4 regions of the Thiomonas sp. FB-Cd genome follow, and region 3 is predicted to be linked to each of the others. Evidence: predicted binding sites of a transcription regulator. Region 3 holds the regulator's gene; each other region holds the start of a gene.

Region 1 (3,089 bases), 1.5 Mb from region 3:
CCACGCCGATTCGACTCCGCATCTTGAGCACCATCTGCAATCAAGGCAAAAGCGTGGGCGCGATTGTTAAGGCAGTTGCGTCCACACAGCCAAACGTCTCACAGCACCTCAAGATGCTGTACCTTGCCGGACTCGTGGCGAAGCACCGCATGGGCAACGAGATTGTCTACCGCGTTCAAAGCGAGGAGGTTCTTCAGGTCTGTCGCACGGTTTGCATGAGAATCGCGATCGACTTGGATACACCGGATCGTTTGGAATTGGTAAATCGATCGACAAGTTTTTCGCAAAGCCCCGCTGCATCCTGAGAGCGAGCAATGTTTCCTGGCGTGCCTTGGCATTACATGCGTTCGGTGGGATTTTTCAGCTCGCTTTGCTGCCTTGCACCAGCTTTTTTTGACGCACGGTGTCGATTGAACACATGCCCGTGCATTCCCCTTCCTCGCCCGGGCTGACGCGCAGCGTCACTTAGGCGAAGCCGTCCGGGCAGGAGGGGGCAAGCGGGCGGTTTTCGCTTGTTGTTCCGTGTTTAGCTGCACAACACGACAGCATGCAACGTTGCAAAACCACACTCAAGCTGTACCCCAATGCCGCGCAGATGGCGCGGCTGGAGGCTTGGACGCGACTGCACCTGAGCGATACGCGCCAGCTCAAACCGTCGCAGCGCTGCTCGGCCTGTTGGGAACTCGCTCCCAAGACGCTTGCCGAGCGCATGCATGTCCGCCCGCACTGCGGGAACATCATGCCGCGCGACCAGAACAGCGCGTTGGTGGTTCTCATCGACGCGCATGCAGTGCAGCAAATCTCTTTTCGGGACACGCCTGGGACGGGCGTGTCGGCGAGACCTAAACCTCTGCCACGGCAACGTGGCAAGTCCAGATCCTTGACCCGCGAAGCCCACGCTACAACGCGATGCGTTTAGCGGCGGAAGAGTTCATATGGCCTACACAGCGCGGTCCTTGGCCAGCGGCAACCGCTTGCGCGGGATGGGACGAAATTTCCACGACGTGCGAGGCGCGTGTAAGCTCATACTCGGACGCTTCGATGGATTGCTGCTTCACAGAACAACCCGACTGTGCCAATTCTCCGCGATTGCACCGCCCCGCGGCTCGCGACGCACGAATCGGCCGCCGTGCGCTACCCAACCGGTATCCGACAACGGGGTCGCCTAATCTTTTAGTGCATCGGGCCCATTCCACACCAGGCATGCGGCTCCACGACGAGCCTTGATTGGCATGCGGGACGTCACGGCCGGCAAACTGAACTTTGGGCTTCAAGGCCGTTTCCCCTGACGCATCGAGCGCGCCGCCAAGGTCGGCGATGTTCGCGTAGCCCCCCCGCAGCGCAGGCGAATGGGACCTGCAGGCGCCGATTCTCCCCCATCGGCATTTCCGGGAAAGGCTCAAAATCTTCAGCTTGTTTGACCTAAGGCATAACTGCATCTAGTAGATCACTTAGGCTTCAGACACTAGATATAGTGCCATCAAAGCACGGAGACCCCCATGAATAGCACAAGCACCGACCATAGTCTGACGCTTCCACGTGAGGTAATTAAGCGCAATGATGTTCGAGTCGCATTCGACGCAGGCAAGATTCGATCGGCCCTGCGGCGCGCTGGTGAGGCAACCGGGGAGTTTGGCTCAGAGCAAGCACAAGTCCTCTGCGATGCCGCGGTCAAAGTCCTCATTCATCGCTTCGGAAACCGCGCGTCAAGCGTCGAGCAAATCCAGGATGTTGTCGAGCACACGCTGATCGCCGCGGACCACTTCAAAACGGCACGCGCCTATATCGTCTATCGTGAGCAGCATGCCAAGATGCGCCAAGACCAAAGGTCCTGGGTGGATGTGCAAAGCTCGGTGAATGAGTATCTGACGCGTAGCGATTGGCGCGTCAACGCCAATGCCAATCAAGGCTACTCCCTCGGGGGCCTTATCCTCAACGTTGCGGGAAAAGTCACTGCAAATTACTGGCTTTCCCACGTCTATCCCGCTGAGATTGGCGAGGCCCATCGCAACGCCGACATCCATATTCATGACTTGGACATGTTGGCTGGCTATTGCGCGGGCTGGTCCCTGCGTACCCTGCTTACTGAGGGACTCAATGGTGTACCGGGGAAGGTGGAGGCGGGACCACCTCGACACATGAGTTCCGCTGTCGGTCAGATCGTCAATTTCCTGGGGACTTTGCAGAACGAATGGGCTGGAGCGCAAGCGTTCTCCTCGTTCGACACATATATGGCGCCTTTTGTGCGCAAGGATGGGATGGACTATCCGGCCGTCCGCCAGTGTGTGCAGGAGTTGATCTACAACCTCAACGTGCCCTCGCGCTGGGGTACCCAGACGCCCTTCACCAACTTGACGTTCGACTGGACTTGCCCGGAGGATCTTCGCGGGCAGACACCCCGGATCGGCGACCAGGACATGCCCTTCGTCTACGGGGACCTTCAGGCCGAGATGGACCTCATCAACCGGGCTTACATCGACGTGATGACCGCCGGCGACGCCAAAGGTCGCGTGTTCACCTTTCCGATTCCCACGTACAACATCACCAAGGATTTTCCATGGGAATCAGAGAATGCGCTGCGGCTTTTCGACATGACCGCCAAATACGGGCTTCCCTATTTTCAGAACTTCATCAACTCTGATCTCGCGCCCAACATGGTGCGCTCCATGTGTTGCCGCCTGCAACTTGACCTGCGCGAGCTTCTCAAGCGCGGAAACGGTCTGTTCGGCTCAGCCGAACAGACCGGATCGGTCGGGGTAGTCACAATCAATTGTGCGCGTTTGGGACATCTACACAGCGGCGATGAACAGGGGCTTCTGCGCCGGCTCGACACCTTGCTGGATATGGGAAGGCAAAGCCTGGAGATCAAACGCAAGGTCATCCAGCGCCTTATGGATGAAGGCCTGTTTCCCTACACCAAAAGGTATCTCGGCACGTTGCGTAACCATTTTTCCACGCTCGGCGTCAACGGCATCAATGAACTCATCCGCAATTTCACTGCGAACGAGCATGACATCACCACGTCCTGGGGGCAAGCATTCGCCATCCGGTTGCTGGACCATGTTCGCGACCGCATCACCGCCTTTCAG
Region 2 (3,089 bases), 690 kb from region 3:
CTTGCCGCTCGAGTGCATCGAATGGATCATCGGTGAAGCCGACTGGCAATTGCGTCGAATTCGTGTAATAAGGCTGAGCTGGCGTGCCCGCCTGCAGGATGCCCCGGTAGCGCTTGCGGTCTTCCTTGGCGAAACGGTAGGTCGTACCTTCGGCGGGAGTGGCCTCGAGGTTGTAAAGATGCCCTGTTTGTTCCTGAAAAGCAACGATGCGGCCGCGAACGTGATCAAGTAAACGCCTGGCAAAACTATGGCCCCATGACGTCGCGATATTGTGCTCATCAGCCGTAAAGTTACGAATCATTTCGTTGACGCCGTTGACTCCCAATGTCGAAAAATGATTGCGCAGGGTACCGAGATAGCGTTTGGTATAAGGAAACAGTCCTTGGTCCATCAACCGCTGGATGGCTTTGCGCTTGATCTCCAAGCTCTGCCTGCCCAAGTTAAGCAACGTGTCTAGGCGGCGGAATAAGCCTACTTCGTCTCCGCGATGGAGATGGCCTAGGCGCGCGCAGTTGATCGTGACGACGCCGACCGAGCCAGTCTGTTCGGCCGAACCGAACAACCCATTGCCGCGCTTGAGAAGCTCACGCAGATCGAGCTGCAAGCGGCAACACATGGAGCGCACCATATTGGGAGTGAGGTCGGAGTTGATGAAATTCTGAAAATAGGGGAGCCCGTACTTGGCCGTCATATTGAACAAGCGCTGGGCGTTCTCCGAGTCCCACGGAAAATCTTTGGTCATGTTGTAGGTTGGGATCGGAAAGGTGAAAACCCTGCCCTTCGCATCCCCGGCAGTCATGACATCGATGTAGGCGCGGTTAATCAGATCCATCTCTGCCTGTAACTCCCCGTATACAAAGGGCTGGTCTTCGTCCCCGATACTTGGCGTTTGCTCACGCAAATCCTCAGGACAGGTCCAGTCGAAGGTAAGATTTGTGAACGGAGTCTGCGTCCCCCAACGCGATGGAACGTTCAAGTTGTAGATCAACTCCTGCATGCACTGACGCACGGCCTGGTAAGACATCCGATCCTTGCGCACGAAAGGCGCCATGTATGTGTCGAATGACGAAAACGCTTGTGCTCCTGCCCATTCGTTTTGCAGAGTCCCGAGAAAATTGACAATCTGTCCGACTGCGGAACTCATATGCCGGGGTGGGCCAGACTCGACCTTGCCGGGAACGCCATTGAGCCCCTCATTGAGCAAGGTCCGCAGCGACCAGCCGGCGCAGTATCCCGACAGCATGTCGAGATCATGAATATGAAGATCTGCGGCGCGGTGTGCTTCGCCAATTTCCACCGGATAGACATGAGACAGCCAATAATTGGCCGTGACTTTCCCCGCAACGTTCAGAATGAGCCCACCCAGGGAATAGCCTTGATTGGCATTTGCATTCACACGCCAATCCGTACGCTTGAGATACTCGCTCACTGAGCTTTCCACATCAACCAAAGTCCGGTGATCCTGCCGAAGCCTGGCGTGCTGTTCACGATAGGCGATGTAGGCACGCGCGGTTTTCACATGATCCGCGGCAATTAGTGTCTGCTCCACGACATCTTGAATTTGCTCTACATTCGGAGCGCGATCGTGGAATCGATGCGCCAGAACTTCAACCACGGCGTCGCAATGCACACGCGCGGCTTGCTCATCGAACTCATGAGCGGCGGCTCCTGCGCTCTGGATTGCACGATAAATTCGCTCTGCATCGAAGCCTTCTTGCCTGCCGTCCCGCTTGATCACCACGAGCGGCCGAGCCTGTGATGTCCCGCTTTTTACAAAGTCCATCCCTTATGCCTCCCTTCTTGAGCGAACACTATATCTAGTGTTTCTATCTTTTGGAAAACACTAGATGTGTTTATGACATGGGTCAAGTGCATCACCTTGAAGGCATAGGGGCAGCCGCGGGCTGCCCCCCACGCTTTGCTGATGGGCCTTGCAGATTCATCTACCCTCGGTCGCCAAGTCGCCTGAATGCCCAAGACCACGCCGCGATCTGCGTAGCTGGATCTCGAGGGTGACGTTTAGGATCGGCGGCGCACTGCCGCGCTGCTCGTCATGAAGCTCAAAGGCAAATTGTCGACGCCCGATGACCACGCGTGATGCGGCCATCCGATTCCTCGCGAAGGCATCGCCGACCCGCAGGCGCTGCCAATCATGACAAGCTTTGTCGAACTCTTCTATCTGCGCGCTCTTGGCCGCACGTTCGAATAAATGACAGAAAAACTTCTTCGCGTCAGGTCGACTGAGGCCGGGGCGATCCAACAACGGGCACTCAGCGACAGGTCACGGCTCTTGTAGGCCCCGAGTGGCATACGGTCGACTCGGTCTAGTAGCTCCCATCTTGATGGCCATCCGTCGGCCGGCGGCGCGAGCCTTTTGGCGCAGGCCAAATCTTGCGCTTACGGCCAGGCCCACAAATTAGATGATTCTTTACGACGCGCGGCGAATAGCCCGCTCGAGCCACGCGTTCCACACCTCGAAGGCGCTCCTCTCCAGAACGGGCGCAAATTCAACGCCATCACCTCTCAACGCGGCAACGTCTACGCTGGCGGCGGCTAACTCAGCGGCATGCCCGACATACCAACGTGGCAGATTGCGCGCCCTGATCTCGGCGTGAAACTGCAGTCCGAGAGCGTAATTCCCGACGGCGAACGCTTGGTTGGCATATAAACGTGAGTGCGCCAGGTGATCAGCGTCAGGCGGAAGTTCGAACGTATCACCATGCCAGTGTAGGACTCGTACCTCGGGGGCAAATAAGCTAGCCATGGCAGGGTGGCGTGCGGCGCCCGCGCCGGGTTCGATGGGACCCCATCCGACTTCCTTGCCGTGCTCGCCAACGTAGACCCGCGCCCCCAGTGCCGCTGCCATCAACTGTGCACCGAGACAAATCCCGATAGTGGGAAGGCAGCGTTGCAAGCGGGCATGCAAGAGCTTGATCTCGGCATCAATGAAGGGGTACACGGCCCGGTCGGCGACGCCGATTGGGCCTCCAAGCACGACAAGGACTTCAGGCTCGAAGGGATCCAGACGGTACAGGTCAGTAGTGCAAGCGTCAACATGCTTGAGCGCAATGCCACGCGCGCGCAATGCC
Region 3 (3,089 bases):
CCAGCCCCGCAGTCAGAAGGGAGGCGTTCAAGCGCGCGCCGGCTTCCACATGCAGCTCGCCGATTTCGCGCGCGGCAAGCTCGTGCATGAGCGCCGCGAGGTCGGTTTTCCCGGGTTTGTCGGCATCGGTGGGCAGCGCGATGACTTCAACCCCCTGCGCCCGCAGGACCTGCGCGCGCGCCTCGGCTTCCTGCGGCGGCAGCGCGTGCGCTACCCAGACCTTGTCTGGCTCGACTTGGAGCATGCGCGCGGTCGGGGGCAGTTCCAGCCGGCTGTCGACGACGACGCGCACGGGCTGGCGCGGCGTTTGCACATGACGCACCGTGAGCTGTGGGTCGTCTTCGCGCACGGTGCCGATGCCGGTGAGTACGGCGCAGGCGTGCGCGCGCCAGTGGTGGGCGTCGGCGCGTGCGGCAAGTCCCGTGATCCACTGGCTGCGCCCGTTCGGCAGGGCCGTGACGCCATCCAGCGAGGCCGCCGCTTTCAGACGCACCCACGGCCTGCCCCGCTCGAAGCGCGAGAAAAATCCCAGGTTCAGCGCGCGGGCGGCGTTTTCAAGAAGCCCGCTCTCAGCCCGTATGCCCGCAGCGCGAAGCCGGTCCAAGCCGCTGCCGTCCACACGCGGGTTCGGGTCGCGCCCGGCGGCGACGACACGGGCCACGCCCGCCTGCACCAGCGCATCGGCGCAAGGCGGGGTGCGGCCATGGTGCGCGCACGGCTCCAGAGTGACGTAAACCGTGGCGCCGCGCGGATCGGCGCCGTGCGCGCGCGCGGCATCCAGCGCCACGATTTCCGCATGCCGCTGCCCGGCGGCTTCAGTGGCTCCTTCGCCGATGACACGGTCGTCCTGCACGATCACGCAGCCGACCCGGGGGTTGGGGCTGGTGAGATAGAGCACGCTTTGGGCAAGCGCCAGAGCCCGGCGCATGTAGGTCGCATCGGTTGCATCAAACATGGTTGTGGTTGCCATCGGAAGCTCAGGGTTTACGGCGGCGGGGGGCACGCGGGGCACGAAGGGGCTTGCCGCTGCGCGCCATTTCTTCAAGGATCTGGACGAACTGCGCCGGATCCTTGAAACTGCGGTAGACGGATGCGAATCGCACATACGCTACGTCGTCCAGGCGTTTGAGTTCGTCCATGACCCATTCGCCGATCTGTGCCGAGTCCAGTTCCCGCGCGCCGGTCTGAAGCAGCCGCTCTTCGATGCGACTGATGGCGGCGTCGACATCCTCGGCGCGCACGGGGCGCTTGCGCAGCGCGAGTTGCAATGACGCGGCAAGCTTGTCGCGCGAGTAGTCCACGCGCCGGCCGTCTTTTTTCACGACCGCCGGGAAGCTCACTTCGGCCCGCTCGTAGGTCGTGAACCGCTTGTCGCAACCCGCGCAGCGCCGCCGGCGCCGCAGCGCCGTGCCATCTTCAACCTCGCGGGTTTCCACCACCTGGGTGTCAGGGTGCTGGCAAAAGGGGCATTTCATCCGTTGCTTATATGGATGCCTCCCGGCGATCAAGAGCAATCGGCGTTGTGCTGTGAAGAGTCGGCTGCCGCCTTATATCCGGCCTCGATCGCGGGTTGTCTGGTTGCCCAGACGCGCCGCCGGCCCCGATGTCATTCGCGGACAAGCGCCTCATCTCCTAGAGCGGACTGTTGAAGTCCGACAACGGATTCAGGTTTGGCTTGCCCCGGTCCGACCGGTTCACATCACGCTGCGTCTTGCTGCCTCATCGCCTACAAAGGCGGTCCATTCCTTTCATCAAGTAAGAGTTGATCCATGGTCACCGTTCGTTCAGGCCGCTTGCGGCCGCACGCTGCGGTGGCCCCTCTGGTAATCCTGTTGTCTGGCCGTGACGGCCCAGATCGTCCGCGCCATCTTGGCCGCCTGGGCCACGATGACCACGTTGGCCGGGCGCCGCTGCCGGATCTGCTCCAACCATGGCCCCGGTTCCTTGGCGTGCGTGAGCACGGATCGCGCGCCGTGGATCAACAGCGTTCGCACGTAGGCGTCGCCGCGTTTGGAGATGCCCTGCAGGCGGATCTTGCCGCCCGTGCCTCGCTGTGCGGGCACCAGGCCCAGCCAGGCGCAGAACTGGCGCGCCGAGCCGAAAGCGCGGGCGTCGCCCATGGTGGCGATCGCCGCTGTGGCGGTGAGCACCCCGACGCCGGGGATCTCGGCAATGCGCCGCATGTCCGGATCCTGGCGGAGTTGCCATGCCAGACGCTTGTCGATGGCGGCGATGTCCTCGCCCAGCGCCTTGATCCTTTGCACCTGCTCGCGCAGACTGTCGGCCACCATCTGCGGCAGCGCCGTCGAGAGTGCCTCCAGCGCCGCCTCGACCTCGCCCAGCATGGCCCGGCTGCCCTTGGCGAAGACGGTGCCGAACTCGTACAGCAATCCGCGCAGCGCGTTGGTCTGCATGACGCGCATCTTCATCAGCAGCTCGCGCTGGCGATGCAGCGTCAGCGTGGCCTGCTGCGCCAGCGACTTGACTCCGACGAACTTGGTGCCCGGCTGCTGCACCGCCAGCCAGATCGCTCGCGCGTCCGTCGCATCGGTCTTGTTGCCCGACACGAACGGCCGCACCGCCCGGGCGTGCAGCAGCCTCACCTCATGGCCCAGCGCGCGCAGCTCGCGCGCCCAGTGGTGCGCCCCGCCGCAGGCCTCGATGCCGACCAGGCACCGCGCCCGGTTGGCGAAGTGCTCCAGCACCTTGGCCCGCTTGATCTGCACATTGGCAATCTCGCCCGTGAACATGTCGACCGTGTGCATCTGAAACACCAGCTTGGCGATGTCCAGCCCCACCACCTGCAGGCCGTCCATCGTGCCGATGATTTGCCCTGCGCTCATGCCTGTCTTACGATTCATGTCGGGTCTCCGAGGGTGTTTGTGAAGACCGTGGTCTATCACGTCCTGGGCACATCGATGCCGTATCCACTCGGGGACCCACCCCGCCACCCTGGCGGCCAGGTCGACTCCGAACGGCCTCGCGTTCATCTCCATACTCCTGTCTCAGTCCCCGCAGGGAGGGAGGCATCCATCACATCTCCGAGAAACCCCGGCGTTCGGGCTGGGGCAGTAACTAACAAAGAAGAC
Region 4 (3,089 bases), 130 kb from region 3:
ACGGCGTAGTAATTGATGTCGATGACGTTGTCCAGCATGCGCATGGCCACCGACACAGTGCGCTTGAGTTTGTCGTGGTCCAACACATAGGCACCGTCCCCCTGCTGTTTGAGATGCGCGACGAGGTTGACCGAACCGAGATTGCACACGGCAATTTCCGTGGCGCTGGTATTGAGGGTGATTTCCGTGCAGAGATTGCTTGAGTGCACCACGCCCACGTGTTGCTGCGGGCTACGCACGTTGCAAGCATCCTTGAAGGTAATCCAGGGATGGCCGGTTTCGAACAGCATGGTCAGCATCTTGCGCCAGAGTTGCGCAGCGGGAACGGTCTTGTGCAGCTTGATCTCGCCGTGGGCCGCCCTTTCTTCGTAGCGCAGATAGGCATCTTCGAATGCCTTGCCGAATTTGTCGTGAAGATCGGGCACATCAGATGGTGAAAACAGAGTCCAGTTGCCGCCTTCCATCACGCGCTTCATGAACAGGTCGGGCACCCAGTTGGCCGTGTTCATGTCATGGGTGCGGCGGCGGTCGTCGCCGGTGTTCTTGCGCAGTTCCAGGAACTCTTCGATGTCGAGGTGCCAAGTCTCCAGGTAGGCGCAGACGGCTCCCTTGCGCTTGCCACCTTGATTCACGGCGACTGCAGTGTCATTCACGACTTTCAGGAATGGCACCACACCCTGGCTCTTGCCGTTGGTGCCTTTGATGTGGCTGCCCAGAGCCCGCACCTGGGTCCAGTCGTTGCCCAAGCCGCCTGCGAACTTCGAAAGCAGCGCGTTTTCCTTGATCGCCTCGTAAATCCCGTCGAGGTCATCGGCAACCGTGGTGAGGTAGCAGCTCGACAGTTGTGAGCGGCGTGTTCCCGCGTTGAACAGCGTGGGCGTGCTGGACATGAAGTCGAAGCTCGACAGGATCTCGTAAAACTCGATGGCTCGGGTTTCGCGGTCGATCTCGTTGAGAGCCAGGCCCATGGCCACACGCATGAAAAACGCCTGTGGCAACTCGATGCGCCGGCCATCCTTGTTGTGACGGGTGTCGGCGCGATTGGCCAGGAAGTAACGGTCATACAAGGTCTGCAGGCCAAGGTAATCGAACTGCAAATCGCGCTCCGGCTTGAGCGCGGCGCCCAGGCGTGCCAGATCGTATTGAGCCAATCGATCGTCAAGGAGCTCGAGTTCAACGCCCTCCTTGATGAAATAGGGAAAGTACTGGGGGTAGCGGGTTGCCATTTGCTCCTGCACAACCTCCTCGCCGAGCACGTCCTTGCGAATGGTGTGCAGCAATAGACGCGCAGTGGCCTTGGCATAGCCGGGGTCGCTCTCGATGAGGGTCCGGGCAGCCAGGATGGCAGCCTTGTACACCTCGGCCATCGGGACGCCGTCATAGAGATTGCGCTGGGTCTCGCCGAGAATCGGCTCCGGCTTGACATCGGCCCCGAGGTCTGCGCAACACGAACGCACCAGAGCTTCCAGTGCCACCGCATCCAGCGGCTTGCGCACGCCCTCGTCGGTGACATGCAGAGCATGAGGCGCCGGTGTCGCGGCGTCCTGCTTTTGCTTGGCGCGCTCCTGCGCGCGTCTCTCCCGATACAGCACATAGGCACGCGCCACCTCATGCTGGCCGGCGCGCATGAGCGCAAGCTCTGCATGGTCCTGAATGTCTTCGATGTGGAACGTGCCGCCGCCCGGGCGGCTGCGCATCAGGGCGCGCACCACGGCTTGCGTCAGATCTTCCACCTGCTCGCGCATGCTGGCGGAGACTGCGCTTTGGCCGCCCTGCACGGCGAGGAAGGCCTTGGTCAGCGCAATGTGGATCTTGGCCGGCTCGAAACCCACAACAGCCCCGTTGCGACGGATGATCTTGTAGTCGCCATAGACCTGCGGTTGGGAAGCGTCGGGGCCATGAGCTTGCATGGGCATCGCAGCGGGTGCATCGGCGGCGGTGGGCGTGGAATCGAGGTTCATGCAAGGTCTCCTTGAATCTTGGTCAGGCATCGGGGGCGCTGCCGCATGAACAGGCGGCAGCGGGATGAAGGGGCATGTGAGGCTCGTGCATCGGGGGGCGAAGATCGTGCTGGGTTGTCGGGCGGATGCACAGGTATGTCTCGTGGATCAGGGCCGGGCTCGTCTCGGGGCAGAACGTTGCCGATTCAGCTCCGAAGAGCTGATCGGCCGTCATGCGGGATGCACTCGTTTCGCACTATATCTAGCGTTGGGGAGGATAGCAAGACCCCATAGCTAGTGCACAGCATTTTCACAGCTTGTCCACATCGCCGCCCCCCGCAAAACCGGAAAAATCAGGTTTTGACTAAGGGAAAACCTGTGGAAGCGAGGCCGCTTGCGCGGCGCAGCGCGGCCCAGTCAAAGCAAGGGCCGGGATCGGTCTTACGCCCGGGTGCGACGTCGCTGTGACCCACGATGAAACGGATGGGATAAGCCTCGACCAATGCGGCGACCAGGGCCGCGAGCGTGTCATACTGCGCCGCCTCAAACGGGATGGTGTCGCTGCCTTCAAGCTCAATGCCCAGGCTGTAGTCGTTGCACCGACTGCGGCCTTGAAACGAGGAAGCGCCGGCATGCCAGGCACGCTGCTCGCACCCGACGTATTGCACAAGCGATCCATCGCGCCGCACCAGAAAATGGGCCGATACACGCAGACCCTCCAACGCGGCGAAGCTGGGGTGCGCGCGGCTATCGAGCGTGCCGAGAAACAGAGCATCGATGAAGTCGCCGCCGAACTGCCCTGCGGGCAAGGAGATGTTGTGCAGCACCACCAGATCCAGTGTCGTGCCATAGGGCCGCGCATCGCAATGGGGTGACGGCCGGTGCTGCGCGTGGCGATACCAGCCATGGTCGAACAGCGCCCGGGCACGCGGCTGCGCGCGTGCTGCGGGTTCAGAACGCGTCGGGCCCATCGTCGCGTATGTTCAGGCGCTCCATGCGGTAGCGGATCTGGCGCAGATTCAACCCGAGCAGCTGGCCGGCGGCCGTGCGGTTGAAACGCGTTCGGCGCAGCGCTTCGAGAAGGATGCCGCGCTCGATCCGATCGAGGTAGGTGGACAAATCCAGCGGCAGGACGGGTGCCTGCCAGGT

Evidence for each region. The regulator NrdR, encoded in region 3, represses ribonucleotide reductase genes. The targets are predictions, from matches to a motif close to CACNANATNTNGTG.
Region 1: CD04_RS0102370 (ribonucleoside triphosphate reductase) is a predicted target of NrdR. The motif match lies at 1,464-1,477, and genes of this name have one in related genera.
Region 2: CD04_RS0112750 (ribonucleoside triphosphate reductase) is a predicted target of NrdR. The motif match lies at 1,810-1,823, and genes of this name have one in related genera.
Region 4: CD04_RS0110035 (ribonucleoside-diphosphate reductase subunit alpha) is a predicted target of NrdR. The motif match lies at 2,195-2,208, and genes of this name have one in related genera.

The regions. Positions count from the first base shown of each region.
Region 1 is NZ_JPOE01000002.1:485,262-488,350, reverse strand. Features, by position in the region: gene CD04_RS0102385 (metalloregulator ArsR/SmtB family transcription factor) at 1-305, shown strand, start outside; gene CD04_RS23505 (transposase) at 548-919, shown strand; gene CD04_RS0102370 (ribonucleoside triphosphate reductase) at 1,500-3,089, shown strand, end outside.
Region 2 is NZ_JPOE01000002.1:2,633,360-2,636,448, forward strand. Features, by position in the region: gene CD04_RS0112750 (ribonucleoside triphosphate reductase) at 1-1,783, opposite strand, end outside; gene CD04_RS0112755 (hypothetical protein) at 1,940-2,263, opposite strand; gene CD04_RS0112760 (glutamine amidotransferase) at 2,429-3,089, opposite strand, start outside.
Region 3 is NZ_JPOE01000002.1:1,939,334-1,942,422, reverse strand. Features, by position in the region: gene ribD (bifunctional diaminohydroxyphosphoribosylaminopyrimidine deaminase/5-amino-6-(5-phosphoribosylamino)uracil reductase RibD) at 1-955, opposite strand, end outside; gene nrdR (transcriptional regulator NrdR) at 978-1,475, opposite strand; gene CD04_RS0109425 (IS110 family transposase) at 1,785-2,816, opposite strand.
Region 4 is NZ_JPOE01000002.1:2,072,116-2,075,204, reverse strand. Features, by position in the region: gene CD04_RS0110035 (ribonucleoside-diphosphate reductase subunit alpha) at 1-1,916, opposite strand, end outside; gene ampD (1,6-anhydro-N-acetylmuramyl-L-alanine amidase AmpD) at 2,294-2,911, opposite strand; gene CD04_RS0110025 (sigma-54 dependent transcriptional regulator) at 2,892-3,089, opposite strand, start outside.